One region of the Delftia sp. WSY_22 genome, then DNA from elsewhere that is predicted to be linked to it. Evidence: riboswitches for the same ligand, from Rfam matches in the RefSeq annotation. Region 1 holds a riboswitch; the other holds the start of a gene.
What was found. A riboswitch is a leader RNA that binds a small molecule or an ion and turns the genes downstream of it on or off. The one in region 1 is predicted to bind S-adenosylhomocysteine.

Region 1 (14,707 bases):
ATCTCGCTGGGGTGCTGGGTGGAGCAGTACAGGTGGACGGCGCCGTCCTCCTTGGGAATGGCGTAGCTGATCTGGCCTTCCAGGTAGAACTGCTCCTGGCCGCCCACGTAGAACGAGGACTTCAGGCGGTGCGGCGCCTCGTCCATGGCGCGGCGCGCGCCGCCTTCATTCGTGCTGCGCGCCAGGTGCATGGGCGGCAGCACGTACTGGCCCAGCTCATGCGCCTGCTGGGGCGTGAGCACGGGCGGCTCGGCCGTGATGTCGGCCGCCGCCTTGGCCTGGGCCGCAGCCAGGCGCGCCGCCTCGCGGCTTTCGGCGATCACGGCGAACAGCGGCTGGCCCAGGTAGCGGATCTCGCCGCTGCACAGGATGGGGTCGTCGTGGATGATGGAGCCGCAGTCGTTGACGCCGGGAATGTCCTCGCCCGTGAGCACGGCCACCACGCCGGGCATGGCGCGGATGGCATCCAGCCTGAGCGCATTGAGCCGGCCATTGGCCACGGGAGACAGGCCCAGCGCGCAGTGCAGCGTGCCGTCCAGCTCGGGCAGGTCGTCGATGTAGGCGGCCTCGCCGGCTACATGCAGATGGGCCGATTCATGCGGGCGGCTGATGCCCACGCGCTGGCCCTGGGTGTGGGCGCCGGCCTCGGCACGCTCGTCCACGCGGAAGGCGGCGTTCTTCAGGTAATGCGCAAAGGCCTCGGACGAGTGCAGCAGGGAAGGGTCGATGGGGCGGTTCATTTCAGGCTCCTTGGTGCACTGCGTGGGGCATCACGCTCCAGACGCTGGTGGCCTGCAGCGGCAGCGGCTGCTGCGGACGTGTCTCCAGCCACAGGCGCTGCAGCAGGTTCTGCGCCACCTTGAGCCGGTAGTCGGCGCTGGCGCGCATGTCGGACATGGGCTTGAAGTCCTGGGCCAGCGCGGCCTGGGCGGCCTTCACTGCGGCCTGGTCCCAGGGCTGGCCCACGATGGCCGCCTCCGCCAGGGCCGCACGCTTGACCACGGCGGCCATGCCGCCAAAGGCCAGGCGGGCGGACTTCACCACCTCGCCATCGAGCTCGATGGCCAGCCCTGCGCACAGCGCCGAGATGTCGCAGTCAAAGCGCTTGCTGATCTTGTAGGCACGGGTCTGGCGCCGTGCAGCGTCCAGCGGCACGGCCAGTGCCTGCACGAACTCGCCCGGTTCCAGCTGGTTCTTCATGTAGTCCAGATAGAAGTCATGCAGCGGCATGCGGCGCACGCGCGCGCCCTTGCGCAGCTCGATCTGCGCGTCCAGCGCCATCAGCACGGGCGGGGAGTCGCCAATGGGCGAGCCATTGGCCACGTTGCCGCCCATGGTGCCCGCATGGCGGATGGGCACGGAGGCAAAGCGCAGCCACACATCGGTCAGCCCCTCGAAGCGCTGCGACAGCGCCGACCAGGCCGATTCCAGCGAGGCACCGGCGCCGATGTACAGCTCGCCGCCGTCCAGGCTGCCCGCGCCGCGGCGCTCCTCGACGCGCTTCATCTCGGCCACGTCGCCCACATAGACGATGTCGCCCAGGTCGCGGAACTGCTTGGTCACCCACAGCCCCACATCGGTGGAGCCTGCCAGCAGGCGAGCGCGGGGCTTGGCCTCGCACACGGCGGCCAGCTCGTCCAGCGTGCGCGGAGCGTGGAAGCTGTCCACACGGCCGCCCTGCGCGGCGTTGGGCGCGGCATAGTCCAGGCCGGCATCCTGCGCGCGCAGGCCCTGCAGTGCCTGCACCACGGGGTCGGTGGCCATGCGCGTGGCGGGCAGGTCGAACATGCGCTGGCCTGCGTCCAGGATGGGACGGTAGCCCGTGCAGCGGCACAGATTGCCCGACAGCTCGTCGGCCAGCTGCTGGCGCGAGGGACGCGTGCCGGCCTGCTGGTGGTGCTCGTAGGCCGACCACAGCGACATCACGAAGCCCGGCGTGCAAAAGCCGCATTGGGAGCCGTGACAGTCCACCAGCGCCTGCTGCACGGGGTGCAGCTCGGCACCGCCTGCGGGCTCGCCCGTGGCACAGCCCTGCTTGCCGGCGCACTGGCCCTTGACGTCCTCCACCGTGAACAGCGCCTTGCCGTGCAGCGTGGGCAGGAACTGGATGCAGGCATTGACCGTCTGCAGCTGCAGGCCGCCCACGGCGTCGGGCGCGCCGTCTTCGGCCAGCTCGGCGATGACCACGGTGCAGGCGCCGCAGTCACCTTCGTTGCAGCCCTCCTTGGTGCCGGTGCAGCGCGCGTCGCCGCGCAGCCAGTCGAGCACCGAGCGCGTGGGATGCGGCCCCTGTACCTCGACGATCTGGCCGCGGTGATAGAAGCGGATGGGTTGGGAACTGGGGCTCTGGCTCATGCTCGTGGGGGCAACTGCTGGTGCGTGGACTGTTCGGATCACGACTTACGCAAATTCCGAGGAAGAAAGCCGCTGGCCCTGTGGCGATGGCGTGTTTGCGTTCTTGCTTGCGTAAGTCCTGCGGATGTACGCGAGATTAAGTCCAGCCCCGCCCAAACGCATAAGACGGCCTCGATATTTCCTATGCGGGCTGCCATATATCCTTACCAAAAACAAGGGTAAACCCGCAACAAAAGTGTGGATTGCAGCGGTTCAGGGTTCAAAAGCTATGCACAGCCCTCACTCGTGCTCGGCCGGCTCCAAAGGCTTGGGCCGCACATCCTCATCGTCGCCCAGCTGCGAGAAGATCATGGTCGAGGCCAGCGTCACCGCGCCCATGCAGACGAAGGTGGCGCGGAAGGCATTGAGGGTGTGCTGCGGCGTATCGCCGCCGAACCATTCGCTGAAACCGGCCAGCACCGCACCTGCGGCGGCCACGCCCATGCCCATGGCCAGCATCTGCACCATGGACAGCAGGCTGTTGCCGCTGCTGGCGTTGCCGGCATCCAGGTCCTTGAGCGTGACGGTGTTCATGGCCGTGAACTGCATGGAGTTGGTGGCGCCGAAGATCAGCAGCTGGACGATGACCACCCACAGCGGCAGCGCCGTGGAGACCGTGCCGAAGCTGGCGATCATCAGCGACAGCACCAGGGTGTTGCCCATGAGCACGCGGCGGTAGCCGATGCGCTGGATCAGCGTGGTGGTCTGGCGTTTCATGGCCATGCTGGCCAGCACCGTGGGCAGCATCATCATGCCGGCCTGCAGCGGCGAAAAGCCCAGGCAGACCTGCAGCACCAGCGGGATCAGGAAGGGCATGCAGGAGCTGCCCAGGCGCGAGAACAGATTGCCCAGCAGGCCCACGCGCAGGCTGCGCACGGCGAACAGCTCGGGGGCGAACAGCGGGTCGGGCCGGCGCAGCGCATGCAGCCAGTAGGCGGCCAGGCTGGCCAGGCCGAAGATCAGCAGCACGAAGACCATGGCGCCGTGGATGCCCTTGCCCGACATGCTGTCCAGCGCCAGCGACACGGCCACCATGCCGAAGGCCAGCAGCGCATAGCCCACGCCGTCGAAGCGCTTGACGGCGAAGCGGTCGCCCACGGGCATGAAGCGCAGCGTGGCGGCCAGGCCGATCAGGCCCACGGGCACGTTGACCAGGAAGATCCAGTGCCAGCTCACGTACTCCACCATCCAGCCGCCCAGCGTGGGGCCAATCAGCGGCCCGACCAGGCCGGGAATGGCCACGAAGCTCATGGCCTTGAGGAACTGCTCGCGCGGAAAGGCGCGCAGCACGGCCAGCCGGCCCACGGGCATGAGCAGCGCACCGCCCATGCCCTGCAGCACGCGTGCGGCCACCATCAGCTGCAGGTTGGGAGCAATCGCGCACAGCACCGATCCCAGCACGAACAGCGCAATCGCCCACAGGTAGACGCGCCGCGTGCCGAAGCGGTCGGCCATCCAGCCCGATGCCGGGATCAGCATGGCCATGGTCAGCGAATAGGCGACGATGACGGACTGCATGCGCAGCGGGCTCTCGCCCAGGGCCTCGGCCATGGTGGGCAGCGCGGTATTGACGATGGTGCCGTCCAGCGTCTGCATGAAAAAGCCGATGGCCACGAGCCATAGGAGCACCGAACGCGAGGAGGATGTGGTGGAGGCGGAAGCGCTTTTGTCTTCAGGAATCATGGCAAGGCAGGGAGGGCGCAGGCGTTAAAAAACCGCCTGCGCATTGCTGCGCGGCGGTTGGTGGCGTGTTGTGCGGCGGGCTGCTGCGGGCTTCACTGCAGCGCGGCCGACACGGCTTACACCGAGAAGCTCGATCCGCAGCCGCAGGTGGTGGAGGCGTTGGGGTTCTTGATCACGAACTGCGCGCCCTGCAGGTCTTCCTTGTAGTCGATCTCGGCACCCACCAGGTACTGGTAGCTCATGGCGTCGATCAGCAGCGACACGCCATTCTTGGTCATGGTCGTGTCGTCTTCGTTGGTGATCTCGTCGAAGGTAAAGCCGTACTGGAAGCCCGAGCAGCCGCCACCTTGCACGAACACGCGCAGCTTCAGGTCAGGGTTGCCTTCCTCGGCGATCAGATCGGCCACCTTGGCAGCTGCGCTGTCGGTGAAGACGATCGGGGTGGGCATTTCGGCGGTGGTGGTTTCGGTGATTTCTGCGACGGCGCTCATGGGGATACTCCGAAGTTCTCAATTGGCCCGAATGGTACAGCAAAGGGCTCGGGAATTCCCGGGGCTGCCGGCTTGACGACAGTGCAAGTGGGGGAATTGCCCACTGAATGAGAAAGGTTTGCATCGCCCAGAAAAAAACCGCCGGCAAAGGCGGTTTTTTTCTGGGGAAAGCCCCGGGGGACTTTCCTGCAGTGCCAGCGGATTAACGCTTGGAGAACTGCTTGGCGCGGCGTGCGGAGCGCAGGCCGACCTTCTTACGTTCGACTTCACGAGCGTCACGCGTCACGAAGCCGGCTTGGCTCAGGACGGGCTTGAGCGCTGCGTCATAGTCGATCAGGGCGCGGGTGATGCCGTGGCGGGTAGCGCCGGCCTGGCCGGATTCACCACCACCGTGGACGTTCACTTGAATGTCGAAAGCTTCCAGGTTGCTCGTCAGAGCCAGGGGCTGCTTTGCGATCATGATCGAGGTTTCGCGGCCGAAGTATTCCTGAATGTCCTTGCCATTCACGGTAATCTTGCCGGAGCCCTTCTTCAGGAACACGCGTGCGACGCTGGATTTGCGACGGCCGGTGCCATTGTTCCAATCACCAATCATCTAGGTCTCCTTAGATTTCCAGAGCCTTGGGCTGCTGGGCGGTGTGGGGATGCTCAGCACCGCCGTACACCTTGAGCTTCTTGATCATTGCGTAGCCCAGGGGACCCTTGGGCAGCATGCCCTTGACGGCCTTTTCCAGAGCGCGGCCGGGGAACTTGGCCTGCATGTCGCGGAAGTTGGTGGCAGTGATGCCGCCGGGGAAACCAGAGTGGCGGTAGTACACCTTGTCCAGGTTCTTGGTGCCGGTGACCTTGAGCTTGGAGGCGTTGATGATGACAATGAAGTCGCCGGTGTCAACGTGAGGTGTGTAAATGGCCTTGTGCTTGCCGCGCAGACGGAGTGCCACTTCGCTGGCGACACGTCCGAGCACCTTATCGGTGGCGTCAATCACAAACCACTCGTGTTGCACCTCAGCGGGCTTTGCGCTGAATGTAGACATGAGTTTTCTCTTTCAAGAAAGGTTTGGCGGGCCCTTTTCCGCGGTCGGTGCTTCTTCAAAAAGGAAGCCTCTTAGGCGGGGATGTAAACTTCGCCGCGGGACCCATAAAATCGCTGCGAAGCCCGCCATTATACAAAACTGGCGCAACCGCACCATCCCCCCGATCCGCAAGTCCCCGGCAGCCCTCGCCGCGAGGCGCCAGCGCCGGGCAACCTTGCAGCCGCCATGGGTGTCCACCCGCCAGCGCGGCTGGTTACCATCACGCCTATGTTCAGTTACCGCCACGCCTTCCATGCAGGCAACCATGCCGATGTGCTCAAGCACACCGTGCTGATCGCCACCCTGCAATACCTCCTCCAGAAGGAGGCCGCCCTCACGGTGCTGGACACGCACGCCGGCGCCGGCCTGTACCGTCTGGATGGCGACTATGCCAACAAGAGCGGCGAGGCCGCAGACGGCATCCTGCGCCTGGCCCAGGCCAAGGAGTCCGAGCTGGCCCCGGTGCTGCAGGCCTACATCGCCTCGGTGCGTTCCTTCAACCAGGGAGCGCAGCTGCGCAACTATCCGGGCTCGCCGTTCATCATCCAGTCCCTGCTGCGCGTGCAGGAGCGCGACAAGCTCAAGGTCTTCGAGCTGCATCCCACCGACATGCGCTCGCTGGCCGGCAACATTGCCCAGCTCGAAGCGGGCCGCCAGGTGGCCGTGCTGCACGAGGACGGCTTCGAGGGCATCAAGAAATTCCTGCCGCCGCCGTCGCGCCGAGCCCTGGTGCTGTGCGACCCCAGCTACGAGCTCAAGAGCGACTACGCCAAGGTGCTGGACATGGCGGCTGACAGCCTCAAGCGCTTTGCCACAGGCACGTATGCGTTCTGGTATCCGATCATCCCGCGCCCCGAGGCGCACGATCTGCCGCGCCGCCTGAAGACCATGACCACCAAGGCCGGCAGGAGCTGGCTGCATGTGGAGCTCACGGTCAAGAGCAACAAGACCTCGGAGCGCGGCGGCCTGCCGGCCAGCGGCATGTTCCTGATCAATCCGCCGTTCAATCTCAAGGAACAGCTCAAGCCGGCCATGCCGCAGCTGGTCAAGCTGCTCGGTCAGGACGAGAACGCGGCCTTCACGCTCGAATCCGGCGGCTGAACCCGTTCAGCGCGCGTTCGAGGCCGCAGAGGCCACTGCGGTGGACGAGGCAGCGGCGGGCGCCGCAGCCTTCGCCACCGGCTTGTCGGCAGGGACGGCACGGCTGGCCACGGCCGTGCGTGCATTGGGCCTGGGGGCAGGCGCCTTGGCCTGGACACGCGGACGCACCGGCGCCTTGGCATGAACCCGGGTCCGTGCCTGTGTTGTCTGTGCCTGTGCCTTGGCCTGCTGCGTCTTCTCGATGGACTTGGCCTTCCTGGCCGTGACCAGGGTTTCGGGGCATTCCTGCTCACCATCGTCGAGCTGCCACAGCTCCACGGGCTTGATGCCCAGGCCGACCATGCCCAGCTCCTGCGCTGCGGCCTGGCTCAGATCGATCACGCGGCCAGGCGCAAACGGCCCGCGGTCGTTGATGCGCACCACCACTGTCTTGCCCGTGGCGGCGCTGCGCACGCAGACGCGGCTGCCGAAGGCAAAGCTGCGGTGCGCGGCCGTCAATTCTTCCTTGTCGAAACGCTCGCCGCTGGCGGTCAGCCGGCCATGCAGGCCCGGGCCATACCAGGAGGCCAGGCCTTGCTGGTCGCTGTCGCGCGAGGGCACGAGGGCGAAGTCGGGATTGGAGGGAGCCTCGGCACTGTCTTCGGGCGAGGCCGACTCGGAGGGCTTGGCATCCGGGGATTTGCTGGCCGGCTGCGCGGCCCGCGATGTGCGGCCACCGCGCTTGCCGGCCGAGGGCACGGCCGCTGGCGTCTGGCCTTCATCCATTGCCGCCGCACCTGCGGTCAGGGCGCCGGACTCGGCATCGCTTTGTGCCACGGGAGCCGGCGCGCAGCCGGCCAGGGTGGCGGTGATGGCGCACATGGCCAGCCAGCGCCAGTGCAGGCGTCGAAAACCACGATCCATGGGCAAAACCTCCAGGGAACGCCTGACCGTTCCCAAGTTCTAGAGGGTCGCCCGGGGCCGGCGCAGTGGCTACGCGCTCAAAGGCCCAATCGATCGCAGATTTCCAGCGTGGCGACGCTCTGGTTCATCGTATAGAAGTGCAGCCCGGGAGCGCCCTGGCTGCGCAACTGCTCGCATAGACGGGACACGACATCAAGGCCGAAGGCGCGAATGGACGCCGTGTCATCTCCGTAAGCCTGCAGACGCAGGCGGATCCAGCGCGGGATCTCGGCGCCGCAGGCGTCCGAGAAGCGCATCAGCTGCGTAGAGCTGGTGATGGGCATGATGCCGGGAACAACCGGTGCATCAAGCCCCATGCCGCGCGCCGCATCAACGAAACGGCAGTAGGCGTCGGCATTGTAGAAATATTGGGTGATCGCGGAATCCGCGCCAGCGCGCACTTTAGCCGCAAACGCATCCAGATCGGACTGTGGGGATTTCGCCTGCGGATGGACCTCCGGGTAGGCCGCCACCTCGATGTGGAACCAGTCGCCGAACTCGCGGCGGATGAATTCCACGAGATCGCTGGCGTACTGGAATTCGCCACCCAGGCCATAGCCGCTGGGCAGGTCGCCGCGCAGCGCGACGATGCGGCGCACGCCCATGGCCTTCAGCTCCTGCAGTTCGGCGCGCACCTTGTCGTGCGTGGCGCCCACGCAGGAGAAATGCGATGCCGCGCTGACGCCTTCGTTCTGGATGTCACGCACCATGGCGAAGGTGCCCGTCTGCGTGGAGCCGCCCGCGCCATAGGTGACGGAGCAGAACTGGGGCTTGCGCGCATAGAGGTTCTTGCGCACCTGAACATGCTTGGTCGCGCCCTCGGGCGTCTTGGTCGGGAAGAACTCGAAGCTGATCGGAAAGCTCATGTAAGACTCGCTGCTCAGTGTTTCATTCGTTGCGTTTGCGCAGCTTGGCGCGGCCCGGACCGGGCACGCCGAACTCGGTGCTGGTGTCGATCACACGCTCGTTGCGCTGCTCGCGCAGCACGGTGCGGGACACGCGCTTAGGCGCGGCCGGCTTAGGAGCTGCCTTCACGGCCGAGCGGGGCTCGTCGTCGTCCTGCGTTTCAGGCTGCTCTGGCTCCTTCACCACGGCCGCCTGCTGGGCATGCACGAAGAATTCGCGGTTGCCGTCGCCACCTTCGATGGCCGACTCCATCCAGCCCTTGACCTCCAGGCCCAGCTCGCCCAGGCAGGTGCGGATGCGCTGCTCCACCTCGGTGAACAGGGCCGCATCGCGCACGATGCCGCCCTTGCCGACCTGGCCCGGCTGCAGCTCGAACTGCGGCTTGACCAGCATCAGCAGCTGGCCATGCGGCTTGAGCAGGCGCGTGACGGCCGGCAGCACCAGGGTCAGAGAGATGAAGGACAGATCGCCCGTGACGAAGTCGAACTGCGGCGTGATGTCCACGTCGGCAAACTCGGCGCGGCGGCGGCGCTGCGTGGCCACCGTGCCCTCATCGCGCGCCTTGCCCTTGGCCGCGCGCTCGGCCTTGAAGGCCTCGATCTCGTTTTCCTTGGCGTCGTCGCTGTCGTCGTAGTCCTCGTCGACCACGCCGCCGTTGCGCATCCAGGCATAGGGCGCCACGGGCTGGGTGTCGTTGTCGTCGGGATCTTCTTCCCAGCGTTCGGACAGCACTTCCTCGCAGGCCTCCTGCAGGCCCTCGGCCGTCACCGCGCGGGCATTGACGCCTTCGACGCAGATCACGCGCGCATCCGAGCGCAGCCGGTCATGCAGCTGGCCATGGCCCACGTCCACGCCGATGACCTGGGCGGCGCCTGCCTGCAGCAGGCAGTCGGTGAAACCGCCCGTGCTCTGGCCCACGTCCAGGCAGCGCAGGCCGTCCACCGACAGCTTGGTGGCCGCCAGCGCGCCTTCCAGCTTCAGCCCGCCGCGCGAGATGAACCGGGCCTCGGCCCCGTCCAGCAACTGCAGCTCGGCACCTGCGGGAATCTCGTCACCGTTCTTGGCGACCTTCTTCCACGGCGTCAACGGCGTCATGCGCCACTGCACGCCACCCGCAATCAGCCGCTGCGCCTGCGAGCGCGTGGCCGCATGGCCGGCTTCCACCAAAAATACATCTGCGCGCATAGCGTCGCTCCAGGAAATCTCAGTTGACTAATGCCCGAAACCGGCGCGACCCAACTCAGGGACGCCAAGCAAGGGCCGCCCCGCAGCGAGGGCGTCGTCCCCCTCCCCCGCGAAGCGGGTAGAGAGGGGGAAGGCGCGTCAGCGCCTCAGGGGGTGCTTAATACCTATAAGTTTCGGGCTTGTAGGGACCCTGCTTGCTCACGCCGATATAGGCAGCCTGGCCGTCCGTCAGCTCGGTCAGCATGGCGCCGACCTTCTTCAGGTGCAGGCGGGCAACCTTCTCGTCCAGGATCTTGGGCAGCACGTAGACCTTGCCGACCTCGTAGGCATCGGGCTTGGTGAACAGCTCGATCTGGGCGATGGTCTGGTTGGCGAACGAGGCGCTCATCACGAAGCTGGGGTGGCCGGTGGCGCAGCCCAGGTTCACCAGGCGGCCCTTGGCCAGCAGGATGATCTTCTTGCCGTCAGGGAAGGTGATGTGGTCCACCTGGGGCTTGATCTCTTCCCACTGGTACTGCTCGATGGAGGCGACGTCGATCTCGTTGTCGAAGTGGCCGATGTTGCAGACGATGGCTTCGTTCTTCATGGCCACCATGTGCTCGTGGCGGATGATGTCGCGGTTGCCGGTGGTGGTCACGAAGATGTCGGCCTTGTCTGCCGCCCACTCCATGGTCACGACCTTGTAGCCTTCCATGGCGGCCTGCAGGGCGTTGATGGGATCGATCTCGGTGACCCAGACCTGGGCCGACAGCGCGCGCAGCGCCTGGGCGCAGCCCTTGCCCACGTCGCCGTAGCCGGCCACCACGGCGACCTTGCCGGCGATCATCACGTCGGTGGCGCGCTTGATGCCGTCCACCAGCGATTCGCGGCAGCCGTAGAGGTTGTCGAACTTGCTCTTGGTGACGGAGTCGTTGACGTTGATGGCGCGGAACTTCAGCGTGCCCTTGGCCGACATCTCGTTGAGGCGGTGCACGCCGGTGGTGGTCTCTTCGGTCACGCCGATGATGTGGGCGCTCTTGCGCGTATACCAGGTGGGGTCCTGGGCCAGCTTGGCGCGGATGGCGGCGAAGGCGATCTTCTCTTCCTCGGAGGCGGGGTTGTCCAGCACGGACAGGTCCTTTTCGGCGCGCATGCCCAGGTGCAGCAGCATGGTGGCATCGCCGCCGTCGTCCAGGATCATGTTGGGGCCTTCGCCTTCGGTACCGGCGGCGCCGAATTCAAAGATGCGGTGGGTGTAGTCCCAGTAGTCGGCCAGCGATTCACCCTTGATGGCGAACACGGGCGTGCCCGTGGCGGCGATGGCGGCGGCGGCATGGTCCTGCGTCGAGAAAATGTTGCACGAGGCCCAGCGCACGTCGGCGCCCAGGGCCTTGAGCGTCTCGATCAGCACGGCCGTCTGGATGGTCATGTGCAGCGAGCCGGCGATGCGCGCGCCCTTGAGCGGCTGCGCCGCGGCGAATTCCTCGCGCGTGGCCATCAGGCCGGGCATTTCGGTTTCGGCGATCAGGATTTCCTTGCGGCCCCAGGCGGCGAGGGAAATGTCAGCGATGGCCGTGTCGGCGGAAACGGGACGAACAGCAGCGTTCATGGTTTTCTCCAAAAGATGAATGAAAAACCACGTTCTGCGGGAGACGAAAAAAAGCTCACCGCACAGAAAGCGTGGGCGAGCGTCGTTGCAGGTATGACTCCGAGCCTCGCAGACCGCATCTGGTGAATGGGCCTGCTGCAACGCTCCTCGGAGAGGCGCTGATTATACCGATCCCGGGGATGCCTCACCGCCCAGCCCCACAAGCCGGTAGCCCACCTGCAGCTCGGTCACCAGGTGGCGCGGCTGGGCCGGCTCGTCCTCGATCTTCTGGCGCAGATTGGCCATGTGCACGCGCAGGTAATGGGCACGGCCCAGGTATTCGGGTCCCCAGACCTGCAGCAGCAGCTGGCGGTGGGTCATCACACGGCCCTGGGCGGCGATCAGCGCCGCCAGCAGGCGGAATTCGATGGGCGTGAGGTGCACCGGCTGGCCCGCACGCCGCACCTCGTGCGTGGCCAGGTCCACCTGCACCTGGCCGAAGTGCACCTGGCTGGATGCAACTGCGCCGCCTGCGGGCCCCAGTTGCTGGCGGCGGCGCAGCATCACGCGCAGCCGGGCCAGCAGCTCGGGCACACCGAAAGGCTTGACCAGGTAATCGTCTGCGCCGGCGTCCAGGGCGGCCACCTTCTCGTCCTCGCGCTCGCGCGCGGAGAGCACGAGCACGGGAACGGAGGACCATCCGCGCAGCTCGGTGAGAACCTGCTTGCCGTCGGCATCCGGCAGGCCCAGGTCGAGGATGACCAGATCGGGCTGGCGGCTCGCCGCCTCGATCAGGCCCCGGCGCGCGCTGTCGGCCTCGAAGACCTGCCAGCCCTCGTCCTCCAGCACCAGGCGCACGAAGCGGCGGATGCCGGGGTCGTCCTCGATCATCAGGATGCGGTTGGTGGGCGTGCTCATGGCGCAAGACTCTAATCGAGCAATGGCTGCTCCGGCACCGGAAAGCGCAGCGTGAACACGGTGCCGGGGCCTGGGCGCGCGGCAGCGGCCTCGATGCGCCCGCCATGGGCCTCGACAATGCTGCGCACCAGCGCCAGCCCCAGGCCTATGCCCGAGACGGTGGACTCGGCCGTGCCGCGCGTGAAGGGCTCGAACAGCGTCTCCACGGGCAGGTGTGGCGGCAGGCCGGGCCCGCCATCCTGCACGGCCACAAGCACCTCGCCGTCCTGTTCGCGTGCGTGGATGGTCAGCGGCGTGCCGGCCGGCGTGTACTTGGCGGCGTTGTCCAGCAGGTTGACCAGCACGCGCTCCATGAGCACGGCATCGAGCTGCAGCAGCGGCAGGCTGGCGGGCACGTCGGTGCTCACGGGATGCTCGTGCAGGCGCGCGCGCATCTGGCGCAGCGCGCTGCCGACCACTTCATCCAGCGGCAGCCATTCGCGCTGCAGGTGCACGCCGCCTTGCTGCAGGCGCGCCATGTCCAGCAGGTTCTCCACCAGTCGCTGCATGGCCTGGGCCTGGATGCGGACCTGCTCCAGCATGTCGGCTGCGCCGCCCGGCGGCACATGGCGCTGCGCGGCCTCGGCCGCGCCCAGGATGGTGGTCAGCGGCGTGCGCAGGTCGTGCGAGACGGCCGACAGCAAGGTGTTGCGCATGCGCTCGCCCTCCATGGCGATCTGGGTCTGCTGGGCCACGGCCACGAAGTGCTGACGCTCCAGTGCCAGCGCCACCTGGCTGGCACAGGCCTCCAGCAGGCGCTGCTCCTCGGGCACCTCCAGGCGCTGGGGCGCACGCAGTTGCAGCACCAGCACGCCCCGCATGCGCACGGGCGCCGCCAGCGGCACGTAGCGGGCCGGCGCGGCCGGCAACGTGTCCGTGCCCTGGCCGGCCTGCTGGCCGTGGTCCATGGCCCAGCGCGCAATGCTGTCGTCCATGGGGCAGGAGCCGCCGCCGGCGGGGCGCAGGCGCTCGTCGGCATCGGGCAACAGCAGCCCGGCCTGGGCGTCGAACACGCCCGAGACCGTGCTCAGCGCAATCTCCACCACCTGCTCCTGCGTGAGCGCGCCCGAAAGGTCGCGCGCCAGCCGCGCCAGGGCGCCCGCGCGCCGCTCGCGCTCGGCCGCCACGCGCGCCTCGTGGCGCAGCCGCGCCATGAGCTGGCCGCAGACCAGGGCCACGCCCAGCATCAGCACGAAGGTGAACAGGTACTGCGTGTCGTTGACATGGAAGGATCCGCGCGGGGGCACGAAGAAAAAGTCGAAGCACAGTACCGACAGCAGCGCCGCCCAGGCGCCCGGGCCACGCCCCCAGCGCAACGAAGACAGCACGACGATGAGCAGGAACAGCATCACCACGTTGGCCGGGTCGAAGATGCGCAGCAGCTGCTCGGCCAGCACCGTGGCGGTCAAGCAGGCCAGGGTCACGCCGGCATAGCCCTTCCAGGGCAGCGGCCTGCGCCGCAGCGGTGCGGCAGGCGCGGCCTCGGTCCGGGCCGCGCTGGAGCCCCCGGAGAGCACCAGCACGTCGATGTCGGGATGCAGCTGGACGATGCGGTCGGGCAGGCTGCGGCCCCACCAGCGCCAGGGCGACCATGCCGGGCGCGGCGGCTGGGCCAGCACCAGGCGGCTGGCGTTGCGCTCGCGCGCGAAGGCAACCAGGGCCTCGGCCACATCGGCGCCCGGCAGCGTGGCCGTCTCGGCCCCCAGGCGCGCGGCCAGGGCCAGGGTCTTGAGCACGGCGGCCTGCACGCTGCGTGGGCGGTGCTGGCGCTGGGGCGCGTCCACGTACACCACCATCCAGCCAGCATCCAGCCGGCGTGCCATGCGCGCCACCTGGCGCACCAGGGCGTCGTCGCCCGCGTGCCCTGCCACGGCCACCAGCAGGCGCTCACGCGCAGGCCAGACCGTGCCTATGGAGCGCTCGCGCCGGTAGTCGCGCATGTCCTCGTCCACGCGGTCGGCCGTGCGGCGCAGTGCCAGCTCGCGCAGCGCTAGCAGGTTGCCGCGCCTGAAGAAGTTGCGCGAGGCCCGCTCGGCCTGCTCCATCATGTAGACCTTGCCGTCCTTCAAGCGGCGCAGCAGCTCGTCGGGCGAGATGTCGACGACGATGACCTCGTCGGCATCGTCGAAGATCTGGTCGGGCACGGTCTCGCGCACCGTGATGCCGACGATGCCGCCCACCACGTCGTTCAGGCTTTCCAGGTGCTGCACGTTGATCGTGGTCCAGACATCGATGCCTGCGTCCAGCAGTTCCTGCACGTCCTGCCAGCGCTTGGGATGGCGTGAGCCTGGCGCATTGCTGTGCGCCAGTTCATCGAGCAGCAGCACGCGCGGACGCCGCGCGAGCGCCGCATCCAGGTCGAACTCGCGCAGCGTCCGTCCCTGGTGCGGCAGCTCGCGCAGCGGCAG
Region 2 (14,707 bases), on a different contig from region 1:
CACCAGCACCGCGCCCCACCAGCGCAGCCGGTTGGCCTGGGTGCGCGGCGGCAGAAAGCGCAGGAAGTCCACCTGCTCGCCGATCTGCACCACCAGCGCGAAGATCACGGCTGCCGCCGCGCCGAACATCAGCGGATCGAACTGGCTGCTGCCCGAGCGCAGGCCGGTGAGGCTGGCGAAGTCGCGGTACAGCTGCGGCTGGGCCAGCGCCATCCACACGAAGGGCAGCACCAGCAGGAACAGCCACAGCGGCTGCGTCCAGGCCTGCAGGCGCGAGATCAGCGTGATGCCGCGCATGGCCAGCGGCAGCACCACCAGGGCCGACAGCGCATAGCACCACTGCAGCGGCCAGTCCACCACCAGCTGCAGGGCCAGCGCCATGATGGCCGCCTCCAGCGCGAAGAAGATGAAGGTGAAGACGGCGTAGATCAGCGAGGTGATGGTCGAGCCCAGGTAGCCGAAGCCCGCGCCGCGCGTCAGCAGGTCCATGTCCAGCCCGTAGCGTGCGGCGCAGACGGCGATGGGCAGCCCCGTCAGGAAAATCACCAGCCCCACGGTGACGATGGCCCACATGGCGTTGGCGAAGCCGTAGTTCAGCGCAATGGCGCCGCCGATGGCCTCCAGCGCCAGGAAGGACAGCGAGCCGAAGGCCGTGTTGGCCACACGGAACTCGCTCCAGCGCCGGAAGCTGCGCGGCGTGTAGCGCAGCGCGTAGTCCTCCATGGTCTCGTCGGCCACCCAGGCGTTGTACTCGCGCCGGAACCGGAAGATGGTCTGCGGCGCGGCTGCGGTGCCGGTGGGGCTGTCGGGCGGGGGGGCGGAGTGCATTCCCAGGTCTAGCAAGAAACGTGCGGGGCCAATGCTGGCGCGGCTTGCAAGAGGGGTAGCCGGGGTGCGTACGCAGGTGGCTACGTCAATTGACGTATGGGCGGCGGCAAGGGTTCTTCCTAATCTTGGACCCAGCGCGGAAACAAGCCGTAACCGCAACGCCAGTTTTCAGCCACTTGCAGATCACCCAACCGATCCTTACAGGAGAGTCACCATGAGCCACCCCTCCGACCCCCGCACACCTGGTTCCCCCGGCACGGAAATGGGCCGCCGCCGCGTCCTGCAGGCGCTTGGCGCCGCCTCGGTGGCCGGGTTGCCGGCCTGGTCCTTCGCCCAGCCCACGGCCCAGGTCAACACCACCAAGCTGGCCGTGACCGACACCGAGGTCGTCGTGGGCCAGCTGCACTCGGCCACGGGCACCATGGCGATCTCCGAGACCGGCTCCATCCAGGCCGAGCAACTGGCCATCGACCAGATCAACGCCATGGGCGGCATCCTGGGCCGCAAGATCCGCGTGATCAAGGAAGACGGCGCCTCCGACTGGCCCACCTTCGCCGAGAAGTCCAAGAAACTGCTCATCAACGACCGCTGCGCCGCCGTCTTCGGATGCTGGACCAGCGCCTCGCGCAAGGCCGTGCTGCCCGTGTTCGAGAAGGAAAACGGCCTGCTGTACTACCCCACCTTCTACGAAGGCCTGGAGCAGTCCAAGAACGTGATCTACACGGGCCAGGAAGCCACGCAGCAGATCCTGTACAGCCTGGACTGGGCCAAGGCCGAGAAAAAGGCCAAGACCTTCTTCCTGATCGGCTCGGACTACATCTGGCCGCGCACCTCGATGAAGATCGCGCGCAAGCACATCGAGAACTTCCAGAAGGGCAAGGTCGTCGGCGAGGAGTACTACCCGCTGGGCAGCACCAACTTCGGCTCGCTGGTCAACAAGATCAAGCTGCAAAAGCCGGACTGCATCTTCGTGGCCGTGGTGGGCGGCTCCAACGTGGCCTTCTACAAGGCGCTCAAGGCCGCAGGCATCACGGGTGACAAGCAATTGCTGGTCACGCTGTCGGTGACCGAGGACGAGATGACCGGCGTGGGCGGCGAGAACTTCACGGGCTTCTACTCCTCGATGAAGTACTTCCAGACGCTGGACAACGAGAACAACAAGAAGTTCGTGGCCGCCTTCAAGGCCAAGTACGGCCCCAACGCCGTCATCGGCGACGTCACCCAGGCCGGCTACCTGGGCCCCTGGCTGTGGAAGGCCGCCGTGGAAAAGGCCAAGAGCTTCGACGTGGACAAGGTGGTGGCCGCATCGCCGGGGCTGGAACTCAAGACCGCGCCCGAAGGCTACGTGAAGGTGGATGCCAACCACCACCTGTGGAGCAAGTCGCGCATTGCCGTGGGGCAGCCGGACGGCACGTTCAAGGTGGTCTCGGAGTCGCCTGAACTCATCAAACCCGATCCCTTCCCCAAGGGTTACCAGTAAGCCCTGATCCGTTCAGGCAGGTGATGCGCGGCGGCCTGCGGCCTGGTGGGCGGGCTGCCGCGTGAATCGTTTCCCCCTCTCCCGATTGGCTTGCGCGCAGGAGCAGCACCATGAGTTTTTCCGACATGATGAACATCGGCCTGATGCAGGGCTTCGCGGGGCTGAGCCTGTTCGCCGTGCTGCTGCTGATGGGCCTGGGCCTGGCCATCATCTTTGGCCAGATGGGCGTGATCAACATGGCGCATGGCGAGTTCATGACCATTGGCGCCTACACCATCTACCTGGGCTCCACGCTCACGGCGCAGCACGCGCCCGAGTTCATGCCCTACTACTTCCCGCTGGCCATCGTGGCCGCCTTCCTGTTCGCCTTCGTGGCCGGCTGGCTGGTGGAATGGGGGCTGATCCGCCACCTCTACAAGCGGCCGCTGGACACGCTGCTGGCCACCTGGGGCGTGAGCCTGGCGCTGCAGCAGTGCTTTCGCACCTTCATCGGCCCCAAGGAAGTCAGCCCCACCCTGCCTGACTGGCTGATGGGCTCGTGGGCGCCGGCCGAGGGGCTGGACATTCCCATCAACGGCCTGTTCGTGCTGGCGCTGACCATGGCCGTCACGGCCGGCGTGCTGATCGCGCTGCACAAGAGCCGCTGGGGCCTGCGCGTGCGCGCCACGGTCAGCAACCGCGTGATGGCCAACGCCATCGGCATCGACACCAAGAAGACCGACCGCCTGACCTTTGCCATCGGCTGCGGCATCGCGGGCGTGGCGGGCGCGGCCTTCACCACCATCGGCTCCACCGGCCCCACCTCGGGCTCGCTGTACATCGTGGACGCCTTCCTGGTGGTCACCTTCGGCGGCGCGGCCAGCCTGCTGGGCACCGTGGTCTCGGCCTTCGGCATTGCGCAGACGCAGTCCATCACCGAGTTCTTCCTCGCGGGCTCCATGGCCAAGGTGATCACGCTGTCGCTGATCGTTTTCATCCTGATGCTGCGTCCCCAGGGCCTGTTCGCGTCCAAGGTGCGGCGCTGATCCCGGCGCCGGCCCTGTCCACGAATTCCCCCGCGTTCCCCCGATTTCCCCTGAGTTCACCGGAGTCATTCCATGCAAGCCCTCAAAGCCTGGATACAGCGCTACCAGCTCGCCAGCCTGGTGCTGCTCACCGTCCTGCTGGCGGTGGTGCTGCCCCTGGCGCTGGACATCTTCCGCCTCAACCTGGTCGGCAAGTACCTGACCTATGCCTTCGTCGCCATCGGCCTGGTCATGGTCTGGGGCTATGGCGGCGTGCTCAGCCTGGGCCAGGGCGTGTTCTTCGGCCTGGGCGGCTACGCCATGGCCATGTTCCTGAAGCTGGAGGCGTCCGACCCCATCAGCACCAAGATCCAGTCCACGCCCGGCATCCCCGACTTCATGGACTGGAACCAGCTGACCGAGCTGCCCTCGTTCTGGCTGCCCTTCAAGAGCCTGCCGTTCTCGCTGGCCGCCGTCATCGCCGTGCCCACGCTGCTGGCCTGGCTCATCAGCTTCGCCATGTTCAAGCGCCGCGTGGGCGGGGTGTACTTCGCCATCATCACGCAGGCCGTGGCGCTGATCGTCACCGTGCTCATCATCGGCCAGCAGGGCTACACGGGCGGCGTCAACGGCATGACCGACCTCAAGACCCTGTGGGGCTGGGACACGCGCACGGACAGCGCCAAGTACATCCTCTACTACGTCTGCGTGGCCCTGCTGATCGGCGCCATCGTGCTGTGCCGCTGGATTCAGACGGGCAAGGTGGGCACCCTGCTGCTGGCCATGCGCGACAAGGAAGACCGCGTGCGCTTTTCCGGCTACGACGTGGCCAATTTCAAGGTCTTTGTGTTCTGCCTGGCCGCTGCGCTGTCGGGCGTGGGCGGCGCGCTGTTCACGCTGCAGGTGGGCTTCATGTCGCCCAGCTTCGTGGGCATCGTGCCCTCCATCGAGATGGTCATCTACGCCGCCGTGGGCGGGCGCATGAGCCTGGTGGGTGCCGTGTACGGCACGCTGCTGGTCAACGCGGGCAAGACCTATTTCTCGGAGAGCTTCCCGGACCTGTGGCTGTTCCTCATGGCGGGCCTGTTCATCGGCGTGACCATGGCCTTCCCGATGGGGCTGGCCGGGCTGTGGGAAAGCCGCATCGTTCCCTGGTGGAACAGCCGCCGCAAGGGCGCGGCACCGGCCGCAGCGCCTGCCGCAGCGCAGGGAGCCCAGGCAGCACCTGCCCAGGCCCCGGCCGCCACCAAGTCCACGTCCGCCCTGTCCGAAGGCATGGGCCGCCAGGGCGCCTGAACCACAGCGGGAGCACACCATGAGCAATACCGACTTCACGCTGGCCGTGGAAGACCTGACGGTCTCCTTCGACGGCTTCAAGGCCATCGACGCGCTGAACCTGTACATCGACAGGAACGAGCTGCGCGTCATCATCGGCCCCAACGGCGCGGGCAAGACCACGCTGCTGGACCTGATCTGCGGCAAGACCCGCGCCACGGCCGGCAGCATCAAGTTCAAGAACGAGGAACTCACGCGCATGGCCGAGCACAAGCGCGTGCGCCTGGGGATCGGGCGCAAGTTCCAGACGCCGTCCATCTACGAGAACCTGTCGGTCTTCCAGAACCTGGAGGTCTCCTACCCGCAAGGCCGCTCGGTCTTCGGCGCGCTGGCCTTCAAGTGCACGGAGGCGGTGCGCGATCGCGTGCAGGCCGTGGCCGCCGACATCGGCCTGGACGAGCGCCTGGACACCGAGGCCGGCCTGCTCAGCCACGGCCAGAAGCAGTGGCTGGAGATCGGCATGCTGCTCATGCAGGAGCCCGAGCTGCTGATGCTGGACGAGCCCATCGCCGGCATGAGCGCCCGCGAGCGCGAGCTGACGGCCGAGCTGCTGCAGCGCATCTGCAAGAACCGCTCCGTCATCGTCATCGAGCACGACATGGAGTTCGTGGCGCGCATCGCGCACAAGGTCACCGTCATGCACCAGGGAAAGATCCTCGCCGAGGGTCCCATGGACAAGGTGCAGGCCGACCCCAAGGTCATCGACGTCTACCTCGGCCACTGAGGCACGCACAAGGAATTCACATGCTGCAAGTCAAGGATCTGTACGTGGCCTATGGCCAGAGCGAGGCGCTGCACGGCATCAGCTTCGAGGGCCGGGAGAACGAAACCGTGGCCATCATGGGCCGCAACGGCATGGGCAAGACCACGCTGTTCAAAAGCCTGATGGGCGTCATGCCCGCCAAGAGCGGCCAGATCACCGTGGCCGGCCAGGACGTCACGAAGGACGAGAGCTTCCGGCGCGTGGCCAAGGGCATTGCCTACGTGCCCCAGGGCCGCATGATCTTCCCCACGCTGACCGTGGAAGAGAACATACAGACGGGCCTGGAGAACGCGAAGACGCGCCAGGTGCCCGACGACATCTACGTCCTGTTCCCCGTGCTCTGGGACATGCGCCGGCGCAAGGGCGGCAACCTCTCGGGCGGGCAGCAGCAGCAGCTGGCCATTGCGCGCGCCCTGGTCACCGACCCCAAGGTGCTGCTGCTGGACGAGCCCACCGAGGGCATACAGCCTTCCATCATCAAGGACATCGCCAAGGCGCTCAACGAGATCCGCAAGCTGCGCCGCATCACCATCGTGGTCAGCGAGCAGGTGCTTTCCTTCGCCATGGATGTGGCCGACCGGCTGTTCGTCATCGAGGGCGGGCGCCTGGTCCATGAGACGGCCAGAGCAGATACCGACGAGCAGCGCATCAAGTCCTACCTCTCCGTCTGATCCGTTTTTTCCCACTGCCATCGCAAGGAGCACACCATGGCCGAAACCCTGATCAAGGTCGATCTCAACCAGTCCCCCTACGACAACCCGCAGGTGCACAACCGCTGGCATCCCGACATTCCCATGGCGGTCTGGGTGGAGCCGGGCGCGGAGTTCAAGCTGGAGACCTATGACTGGACCGGCGGCGCCATCAAGAACGACGACAGCGCCGAAGACGTGCGCGACGTGGACCTGTCCACCGTCCACTTCCTGTCCGGCCCCGTGGGCGTCAAGGGCGCACAGCCCGGCGACCTGCTGGTGGTGGACCTGCTGGACATCGGCGCGCGCGACGACAGCCTCTGGGGCTTCAACGGCTTTTTCTCCAAGCAGAACGGCGGCGGCTTCCTGGACGAGCATTTCCCGCTGGCCCAGAAGTCCATCTGGGACTTCCACGGCATGTTCACCAAGAGCCGCCACATCCCCGGCGTCAACTTCGCAGGCCTCATCCACCCGGGCCTGATCGGCTGCCTGCCCGACCCCAAGATGCTGGCCAGCTGGAATGAGCGCGAGACCGGCCTCATCGCCACCGACCCCGACCGCATTCCCGGCCTGGCCAACCCGCCCAACGCCAGCACTGCCCACATGGGCCAGATGCAGGGCGAGGCGCGCGACAAGGCCGCCGCCGAAGGCGCGCGCACCGTGCCGCCGCGCGAGCACGGCGGCAACTGCGACATCAAGGACCTCTCGCGCGGCTCGCGCGTGTTCTTCCCCGTCTACGTGGACGGCGCGGGCCTGAGCGTGGGCGACCTGCACTTCAGCCAGGGCGATGGCGAGATCACCTTCTGCGGCGCCATCGAGATGGCCGGCTGGGTGCACATGAAGGTCTCGCTGATCAAGGGCGGCATGGCCAAGTACGGCATCAAAAACCCCATCTTCAAGCCCAGCCCCATGACGCCCAACTACAAGGACTACCTGATCTTCGAAGGCATCTCGGTGGACGAAAAGGGCAAGCAGCACTACCTGGACGTGACCGTGGCCTACCGCCAGGCCTGCCTGAACGCCATCGAGTACCTGAAGAAATTCGGCTACAGCGGTGCCCAGGCCTACTCGCTGCTGGGCACGGCGCCCGTGCAGGGCCACATCAGCGGCGTGGTGGACGTGCCCAATGCCTGCGCCACGCTGTGGCTGCCCACGGAGATCTTCGACTTCGACATCAATCCCACGGCCGAGGGACCACAGAAGATCATCACGGGCGGGGTGGACCTGCCCATCGCCCAGGACAAGTAAGCCCGGCATACGACACCCGCCATCCACCATCCGCCAGAGGCCGCCCATGCCCACCTATGACTACCACTGCACCGCATGCGGCGGCTTCGACGCGCTGCGCAGCCTCTCGCAGCGCAACGAGCCCGCGCCCTGCCCCAGCTGCGAGGCGGCCTCGCCCCGCGTCTTCGTCAGCGCGCCGCGCCTGGCCTGCACCAGCCCCGAGCAGCGCCGCGCCCACGACACCAACGAACGCGCCCGGCACGAGCCCAGGCGCTCACGCGATGTGGCCGAGGGCAGCTATGCGCGCATGCGCCACCCTTCGGGCTGCGGCTGCTGCAGCGGCGCCAGCAAGCGCGGCTCCACGGTCACGGCGCCCAACGGCGCCAAGACCTTCCCGACCAAGCGGCCCTGGATGATCAGCCACTGACCGCGGCCCCTGCGCCGCACCGATGCAAAAAAGGCCCGCGACGCGGGCCTTTGTCCTGCCTGGCCGTCCCGCTCAATGCACGGCGCCGATGAAGCCGGCCAGCTCCGGCGTCTGCGGGTTGGCGAACAGCTGCTTGGCCGGGCCGCTTTCGTGGATCAGGCCCTGGTGCATGAACACCAGCTGGTCGCCCACGTCGCGGGCAAAGCGCATCTCGTGCGTGACCATGATCAGCGTCATGCCCTCGGCGGCGAGCTGCTTGACCACGGCCAGCACCTCGTTGACCAGCTCCGGGTCCAGGGCCGAGGTGATCTCGTCGCACAGCAGCACCTTGGGCTGCATGGCCAGCGCGCGAGCAATCGCCACGCGCTGCTGCTGGCCGCCGCTGAGCTGGTCGGGGTAGCTGTCGTACTTGTCGCCCAGGCCGACCTTGGCCAGCATCTGGCGCGCCAGCGCCGCCGCCTCGGGCTTTTTCACGCCCTTGACCACGGTGGGCGACAGGGCCACGTTCTCGCCCGCCGTCAGGTGGGGGAACAGATTGAACTGCTGGAAGACCATGCCCACGTTCAGGCGCAGCGCGCGCAGCTGGGCGGGCGAGGGCGCGCTGCCCTCCGAGCCCTTGAGCACGGCGTCGTCCACCACGATCTGGCCGGACTGGATGGCCTCCAGCCCATTGATGGAGCGCAGCAGCGTGCTCTTGCCCGAGCCGCTGCGGCCGATGATGGCGACCACCTGGCCGCTGTCCACGCTCAGGTCCACGCCCTTGAGCACATGGTTGTTGCCGTAATGCTTGTGAACGGCGCGCACATCAACGAGCGGCATAGAGTTTCTTCTCCAGATGGGATGCGTAGAGGGACAGGGGCCAGCACAGCAGGAAGTAGCCTGCGGCGACCAGGCCGTAGATAAGGAAGGGCTGGAAGGTGGCGTTGGCCAGCATGGAGCCGAGCTTGGTCAGCTCGCTGAAGCCGATGATCGAGGCCACGGCCGTGCCCTTGATGATCTGCACCGAGAAGCCGACCGTGGGCGCTATCGACAGGCGCAGCGCCTGCGGCAGCACCACATGGCGCATCTGCTGCAGGTAGCCCATGGCCAGGCTGGACGAGGCTTCCCACTGGCCGCGGGGGATAGCCTCCACGCAGCCGCGCCAGACCTCGGCCAGGTAGGCGCTGGTGTACAGCGTCAGGCCGATGGCGGCCGCCGTCCAGGGCGAGATGTCCAGGCCGGCCATGGACGAGCCGAAGAACACGATGAACATCTGCATCAGCAGCGGCGTGTTCTGGAAGGCCTGGATATAGGCCTTGGCCAGGCGGCGCAGGTTCAGGCTGCGGCCCACGCGGGCGAACAGCACCAGCAATCCGGTGGCGCCGCCCAGCACGAAGGCCAGCAGCGACAGCGCCAGCGTGGCCAGCAGGCCCTCGGCCAGCTTGGCCAGGATGGGCAGCAGGGGAATGTCGGCAATCATGCGGCGTCTCCGGCAGTGGTCGCAGGTGCAGCAGGTGCAGCGGGCCTGGCTGCACGCGGCGTGCGGCGGCCCACCACGAAGCGCTGGCCTATCCAGGCCAGCAACTGGCGCAGTGCCAGGGCCAGCACGAAGTACGCCGCCGTCACCACCAGGTAGGTCTCGAACGCGCGGAAGTTGCGCGACTGGATGAAGTTGGCCGCAAACGTCAGGTCCTGGGCCGCGATCTGCGAGACCACCGAGGTGCCCAGCATCACGATCACGATCTGGCTGCTCAGCGAGGGCCAGACCCGCTGCAGCGCAGGGCGCAGCACCACATGGCGGAAGACCGCCCAGCGGCCCATGCCCAGCGCGCCAGCGGCTTCCAGCTGGCCGCGCGGCGTCTCCTGGATGCCGGCGCGCACGATCTCGGTGATGTAGGCGCCCAGGTTGATCACCGTGGTCAGCAGGCAGGCCTGCCATTCGTTGATCTGCACGCCCAGCGAAGGCAGGCCGAAGAACACGAACATCAGCTGCACCAGGAAGGGCGTGTTGCGTATGCCCTCCACGTACACCTTGAACAGCCAGTGCAGCGGCGCAATGCGCCAGGCGCGGCTGACGCCGCCGGCCACGCCGATGGCGCCGCCCAGCACGGCGCCCGCCGCCGTCAGCGCCAGCGTGAAGCCCGCGCCCTGTGCCAGCAGGCCGCTGTAGTCGAACACGGCGCCGAAGTCGAATTGATAGGCCATGGAAGGATTTCCGGGAACAGGGGCGCAGCGGTTACAGGGTGGCGGGCAGCGGCATCTTCATCCAGCGCTGGGACAGGCTGGTCAGGCGGCCGTCGGCCTTGAGCTTGGTGATGATGGCGTCCACCTTCTGCAGCAGCGCCGGCTCGCCCTTGGCCACGCCGATGTAGCAGGGCGTGTCCTCGACCGCGAACTTCACGTCCAGCTGGCGCAGCCTGGTGCGCTCGTTCACGGCGTTGGCCACGATGTTGCCCAGCGTCACCAGCTGCACCTGGCCCGTCAGATAGCTTTGCGCGGTGGCGTTGTTGTCCTCGTAGCGCTTGATGGTGGCCGAGGCCGGCGCCACCTGCGTGAGGGCCAGGTCCTCGGTGGAGCCGCGCGTCACGCCCACGGTTTTGCCGGCCAGGTCGGCAGGGGCCTTGATGCTCATGTCCTTGGGGCCATAGACGCTCTTGGGGAAGGGTGCATAGGCCTGGGTGAAGTCGATCACCTTGGCGCGCTCGGCGTTCTTGCCCAGGCTGGAGATGACGATGTCGGCCTTGCCCGTGGTCAGGAAGGGGATGCGGTTGGTGCTGGTCACGGGCACCAGCTCCACCTTCACGCCCAGCTCCTGGGCCACCAGGGCCGCCATGTCGATGTCATAGCCCTGCAGCTTCAGGTCGGTGCCCAGCGAGCCGAAGGGCGGGAAGTCCTGCGGAATCGCCACGCGCAGCACGCCGGCCTTCTGGATGTTGGCCAGCATGTCGGCATGGGCGGCGCCGCCCAGGCCGGCAGCGGCCAGGGTGGCGGCCGCCAGGGCGGTGCGGATGAATGCGCGGCGGGGTGTCAGGGGGGAAGTCATGCGAAAGCTCCTTCGGAAGGTGGGGTGAGGCGAAAGGAAAGCGGGTCAGGGTCGGGCGCAGATGTATCGGGCGCAGATGTATCGGGCGCCGTTGCGTCGGGCGCCGTCGCGTCGGGCGCCGCCGCGTCGTCCGGTGTGTCGAGATCGATGCCGCTGCGCCTGGCAGCCGACAGCAGGTGGGCGCGCATGGCACCCGCCGCACCCGGCGCATCGCCTGCGCAGACGGCCTGCACGATGGCGTCGTGCTCGCGCACCGGCTGGTCGTCGGCGCCGCTCCAGGCAAAGGGCAGGCGCAGGCTGTGGCTGATGGCCAGCTCCAGCTGGCGCGCCATGGCCACCAGGCCCGGGTTGCCCGACAGCTGGGCCAGCAGCAGGTGGAACTGCAGATCGGCGTCGGCGGCGGCCAGCAGGTCGCTGCGGTCCAGGGCGTGGGCCAGCTGGGACTGGGTCCATTGCAGCTGGCGCAGGCCGCTGTCGTCGGCGCGCACGGCCGCCAGCGCGGCCCAGCCGGGCTCCAGCACCAGGCGCAGCTCGATCAGCTGGCGCGGCGACAGCGTGCCCAGCGCCGGGGTGGCATAGGCGCGGTGCATGCGTGCACGGCCGCTGTGCGGGCCGTTGATGCGCACGCCCTTGCCCGGCTGGATCTCGACCAGGCCCAGGGCCTCCAGCATGGACAGCGCCTCGCGCAGCGAAGCGCGGCTGATGCCCAGCTGCCGGGCCAGCTCGCGCTGCGGCGGCAGCTGGCTGCCGCCGGGGTAGTGGCCGCTCAGGATGTGCTGCTGCAGCGTCTGGGCCATCGAGATCGGAATGCTTTGCATGGGCTGGCGCGGGTGGAGGGTTTTGGCCTGACTGGTCAGACCACGTACCCAGCAGATAGCGAATTGCGTGCCAGATGCAAAAAAAGGAGCGTTGTCCTCAGGCGCTGCAAAGAATCCGGGGCGATGGGGCATAGACAATCCGTCCCGAAGGCGCCGCCAGCGGCCCGCGCTGCCGCGCTTTGGTGCAGTGCCGCATGGCTTTGTGCAGGCCTGCCCCGAATGCGGGCGTAAAACCCGCACTGCAGGCCGCCGCCAGCCGCCGTAGAATCCCGGGCTTTGGCCCGAGGAGCGTTGCAGCGCGGCACCCGCCCATCCGTACACCGGATCGCGTGCCGCGTCAGGCTTGGGCCAGGTGCAGGTTCCCGGCCGGACCGCGCCCACGGTGCCAACGACGCTCACCTGTTGCCATGCCGTTTTTGCAGGTGAGCTTGATGTCGTCCTCTTTCACTCCCCCTCCCATGAAGCTGTCCGGCCTGGAGCCGGTGACCATCGGCGAGGGCACGCTGTTCGTCAACGTGGGCGAGCGCACCAACGTCACGGGTTCCAAGGCCTTTGCGCGCATGATCCTCAACGAGCAGTACGAGGAAGCGCTGTCCGTGGCGCGCCAGCAGGTGGAAAACGGCGCCCAGGTCATCGACGTGAACATGGACGAGGCCATGCTGGACAGCAAGGCCGCCATGGTGCGCTTCCTGAACCTCATCGCCTCCGAGCCCGACATCGCCAAGGTGCCGGTCATGGTGGACAGCTCCAAGTGGGAGGTCATCGAGGCCGGCCTGCGCTGCCTGCAGGGCAAGGGCATCGTCAACTCCATCTCCATGAAGGAAGGCCTGGATGAATTCAAGCGCCAGGCCCGGCTGATCAAGCGCTACGGCGCGGCCGCCGTGGTCATGGCCTTCGACGAGAAGGGCCAGGCCGACACCTACCAGCGCAAGATCGAGATCTGCGAGCGCGCCTACCGCATCCTGGTGGACGAGGTGGGCTTCCCGCCCGAGGACATCGTCTTCGACCCCAACATCTTCGCCGTGGCCACCGGCATCGAGGAGCACGACAACTACGCCGTGGACTTCATCGAGGCCGTGCGCTGGATCAAGCAGAACCTGCCCGGCGCCAAGGTCTCGGGCGGCGTCTCCAACGTGAGCTTCAGCTTCCGCGGCAACGACCCCGTGCGCGAGGCCATCCACACCGTGTTCCTCTACCACGCCATCTCGGCGGGCATGGACATGGGCATCGTCAACGCCGGCATGGTCGGCGTCTATGACGACCTGGAGCCCGAACTGCGCGAGCGCGTGGAAGACGTGGTGCTCAACCGCCGCCCTGACGCTGCGGAACGCCTGCTGGAGATTGCCGACGCCGCCAAGGGCGCCGCCAAGGACGACAGCAAGAAGCTCGAATGGCGCGGCACGCCCGAGAACCCGAAGACCGTGGGCGAGCGCCTGTCGCACGCCCTGGTGCACGGCATCACCGACTTCATCGTCGTCGACACCGAAGAGGCCTACCAGCAGATTGTGGTGCAGGGCGGCGGCCGCCCGCTGCACGTGATCGAAGGCCCGCTCATGGACGGCATGAACATCGTGGGCGACCTGTTCGGCGCCGGCAAGATGTTCCTGCCCCAGGTGGTCAAGTCGGCGCGCGTGATGAAGCAGGCCGTGGCCCACCTCGTGCCCTACATCGAAGAGGAAAAGCGCCAGCAGGAAGCGGCGGGCCTGGACGTGTCCAGCAAGGGCAAGATCGTCATCGCCACCGTCAAGGGCGACGTGCACGACATCGGCAAGAACATCGTCACCGTGGTCCTGCAGTGCAACAACTTCGAGGTCATCAACATGGGCGTGATGGTGCCCTGCCACGAGATCCTGGCCAAGGCCAAGGCCGAGGGCGCGGACATCATCGGCCTGTCGGGCCTGATCACGCCCAGCCTCGAAGAGATGCAGTACGTCGCCGGCGAGATGCACAAGGACGACTACTTCCGCATCAAGAAGATTCCGCTGCTGATCGGCGGCGCCACCTGCTCGCGCGTGCACACCGCCGTCAAGATCGCGCCCAAGTACGAAGGCCCCGTGGTCTACGTGCCCGATGCCTCGCGCAGCGTCAGCGTGGCCCAGAGCCTGCTGGGCGAGAACAAGGGCAACTACCTGGCCGAGATCCAGGCCGACTACGACAAGGTCCGCACCCAGCACGCCAACAAGAAGAAGACGCCGCTGTGGCCGCTGGACAAGGCCCGCGCCAACGCCACGCCCGTGGACTTTTCCCAGGCACCCGTGGCACCGCGCGCCCTGGGCCGGCGCGTGTTCCGCAACTTCGACCTGGCCGAGATCGCCGAATACATCGACTGGGGCCCGTTCTTCCAGACCTGGGACCTGGCAGGCCCCTATCCGGCCATCCTCGACGACGAGATCGTGGGCGTGCAGGCCCGCCAGGTGCTGGCCGACGGCCAGGCCATGCTCAGGAAGATCATCGAAGGCCGCTGGCTGCAGGCCAACGGCGCCATCGGCCTGTTCCCTGCCAACCGCGTGGGCGATGACATCGAGTTCTACGCCGACGAATCACGCAGCCAGGTGCTGATGACCTGGTACGGCATGCGCCAGCAGACCGAAAAGCAGATGGTGGAAGGCCCGGATGGCCAGCCCGTGATGCGCCCCAGCCGCTGCCTGTCCGACTTCGTGGCCACCAAGGAATCGGGCATCCAGGACTACGCGGGCCTGTTCGCCGTCACGGCCGGCATCGGCGCCGAGAAGAAGGACAAGGAGTTCCAGGACGCGCTGGACGACTACTCCGGCATCATGTTCAAGGCCCTGGCCGACCGCCTGGCCGAGGCCTTCGCCGAATGCCTGCACCAGCGCGTGCGCAAGGACCTGTGGGGCTATGCGCCCGACGAGGACCTCAGCAACGAAGCGCTGATCAAGGAACAGTACAAGGGCGTGCGCCCCGCGCCCGGCTACCCGGCCTGCCCCGACCACAGCGCCAAGACCGACCTGTTCGCGGTGCTCAAGGCCGACGAGATCGGCATGACCCTGACCGAAAGCCTGGCCATGAACCCGGCCTCCAGCGTCAGCGGCTTCTACATCGGCCACCCCGACTCCGTCTACTTCAACGTCGGCGAGATCGGCGAGGACCAGC

Region 2: another riboswitch for S-adenosylhomocysteine. It lies ahead of metH (methionine synthase); the one in region 1 lies ahead of ahcY (adenosylhomocysteinase).

Annotation. Positions count from the first base shown of each region.
Region 1 is NZ_JBICKN010000056.1:60,905-75,611, forward strand. Features, by position in the region: gene xdhB (xanthine dehydrogenase molybdopterin binding subunit) at 1-740, opposite strand, end outside; gene xdhA (xanthine dehydrogenase small subunit) at 742-2,355, opposite strand; gene mdtD (multidrug transporter subunit MdtD) at 2,635-4,077, opposite strand; gene erpA (iron-sulfur cluster insertion protein ErpA) at 4,194-4,568, opposite strand; gene rpsI (30S ribosomal protein S9) at 4,771-5,163, opposite strand; gene rplM (50S ribosomal protein L13) at 5,174-5,602, opposite strand; gene ACF8NF_RS23580 (23S rRNA (adenine(2030)-N(6))-methyltransferase RlmJ) at 5,870-6,742, shown strand; gene ACF8NF_RS23585 (septal ring lytic transglycosylase RlpA family protein) at 6,749-7,645, opposite strand; gene metF (methylenetetrahydrofolate reductase [NAD(P)H]) at 7,723-8,550, opposite strand; gene ACF8NF_RS23595 (TlyA family RNA methyltransferase) at 8,573-9,775, opposite strand; gene ahcY (adenosylhomocysteinase) at 9,933-11,363, opposite strand; S-adenosyl-L-homocysteine riboswitch at 11,434-11,518, opposite strand; gene ACF8NF_RS23605 (response regulator) at 11,526-12,260, opposite strand; gene ACF8NF_RS23610 (sensor histidine kinase KdpD) at 12,272-14,707, opposite strand, start outside.
Region 2 is NZ_JBICKN010000027.1:219,833-234,539, forward strand. Features, by position in the region: gene ACF8NF_RS15180 (ATP-binding protein) at 1-828, opposite strand, end outside; gene urtA (urea ABC transporter substrate-binding protein) at 1,043-2,308, shown strand; gene urtB (urea ABC transporter permease subunit UrtB) at 2,419-3,333, shown strand; gene urtC (urea ABC transporter permease subunit UrtC) at 3,406-4,608, shown strand; gene urtD (urea ABC transporter ATP-binding protein UrtD) at 4,628-5,371, shown strand; gene urtE (urea ABC transporter ATP-binding subunit UrtE) at 5,392-6,081, shown strand; gene fmdA (formamidase) at 6,118-7,347, shown strand; gene ACF8NF_RS15215 (zinc ribbon domain-containing protein) at 7,394-7,753, shown strand; gene ACF8NF_RS15220 (amino acid ABC transporter ATP-binding protein) at 7,826-8,572, opposite strand; gene ACF8NF_RS15225 (amino acid ABC transporter permease) at 8,559-9,212, opposite strand; gene ACF8NF_RS15230 (amino acid ABC transporter permease) at 9,209-9,937, opposite strand; gene ACF8NF_RS15235 (transporter substrate-binding domain-containing protein) at 9,969-10,775, opposite strand; gene ACF8NF_RS15240 (FadR/GntR family transcriptional regulator) at 10,772-11,593, opposite strand; S-adenosyl-L-homocysteine riboswitch at 11,871-11,997, shown strand; gene metH (methionine synthase) at 12,025-14,707, shown strand, end outside.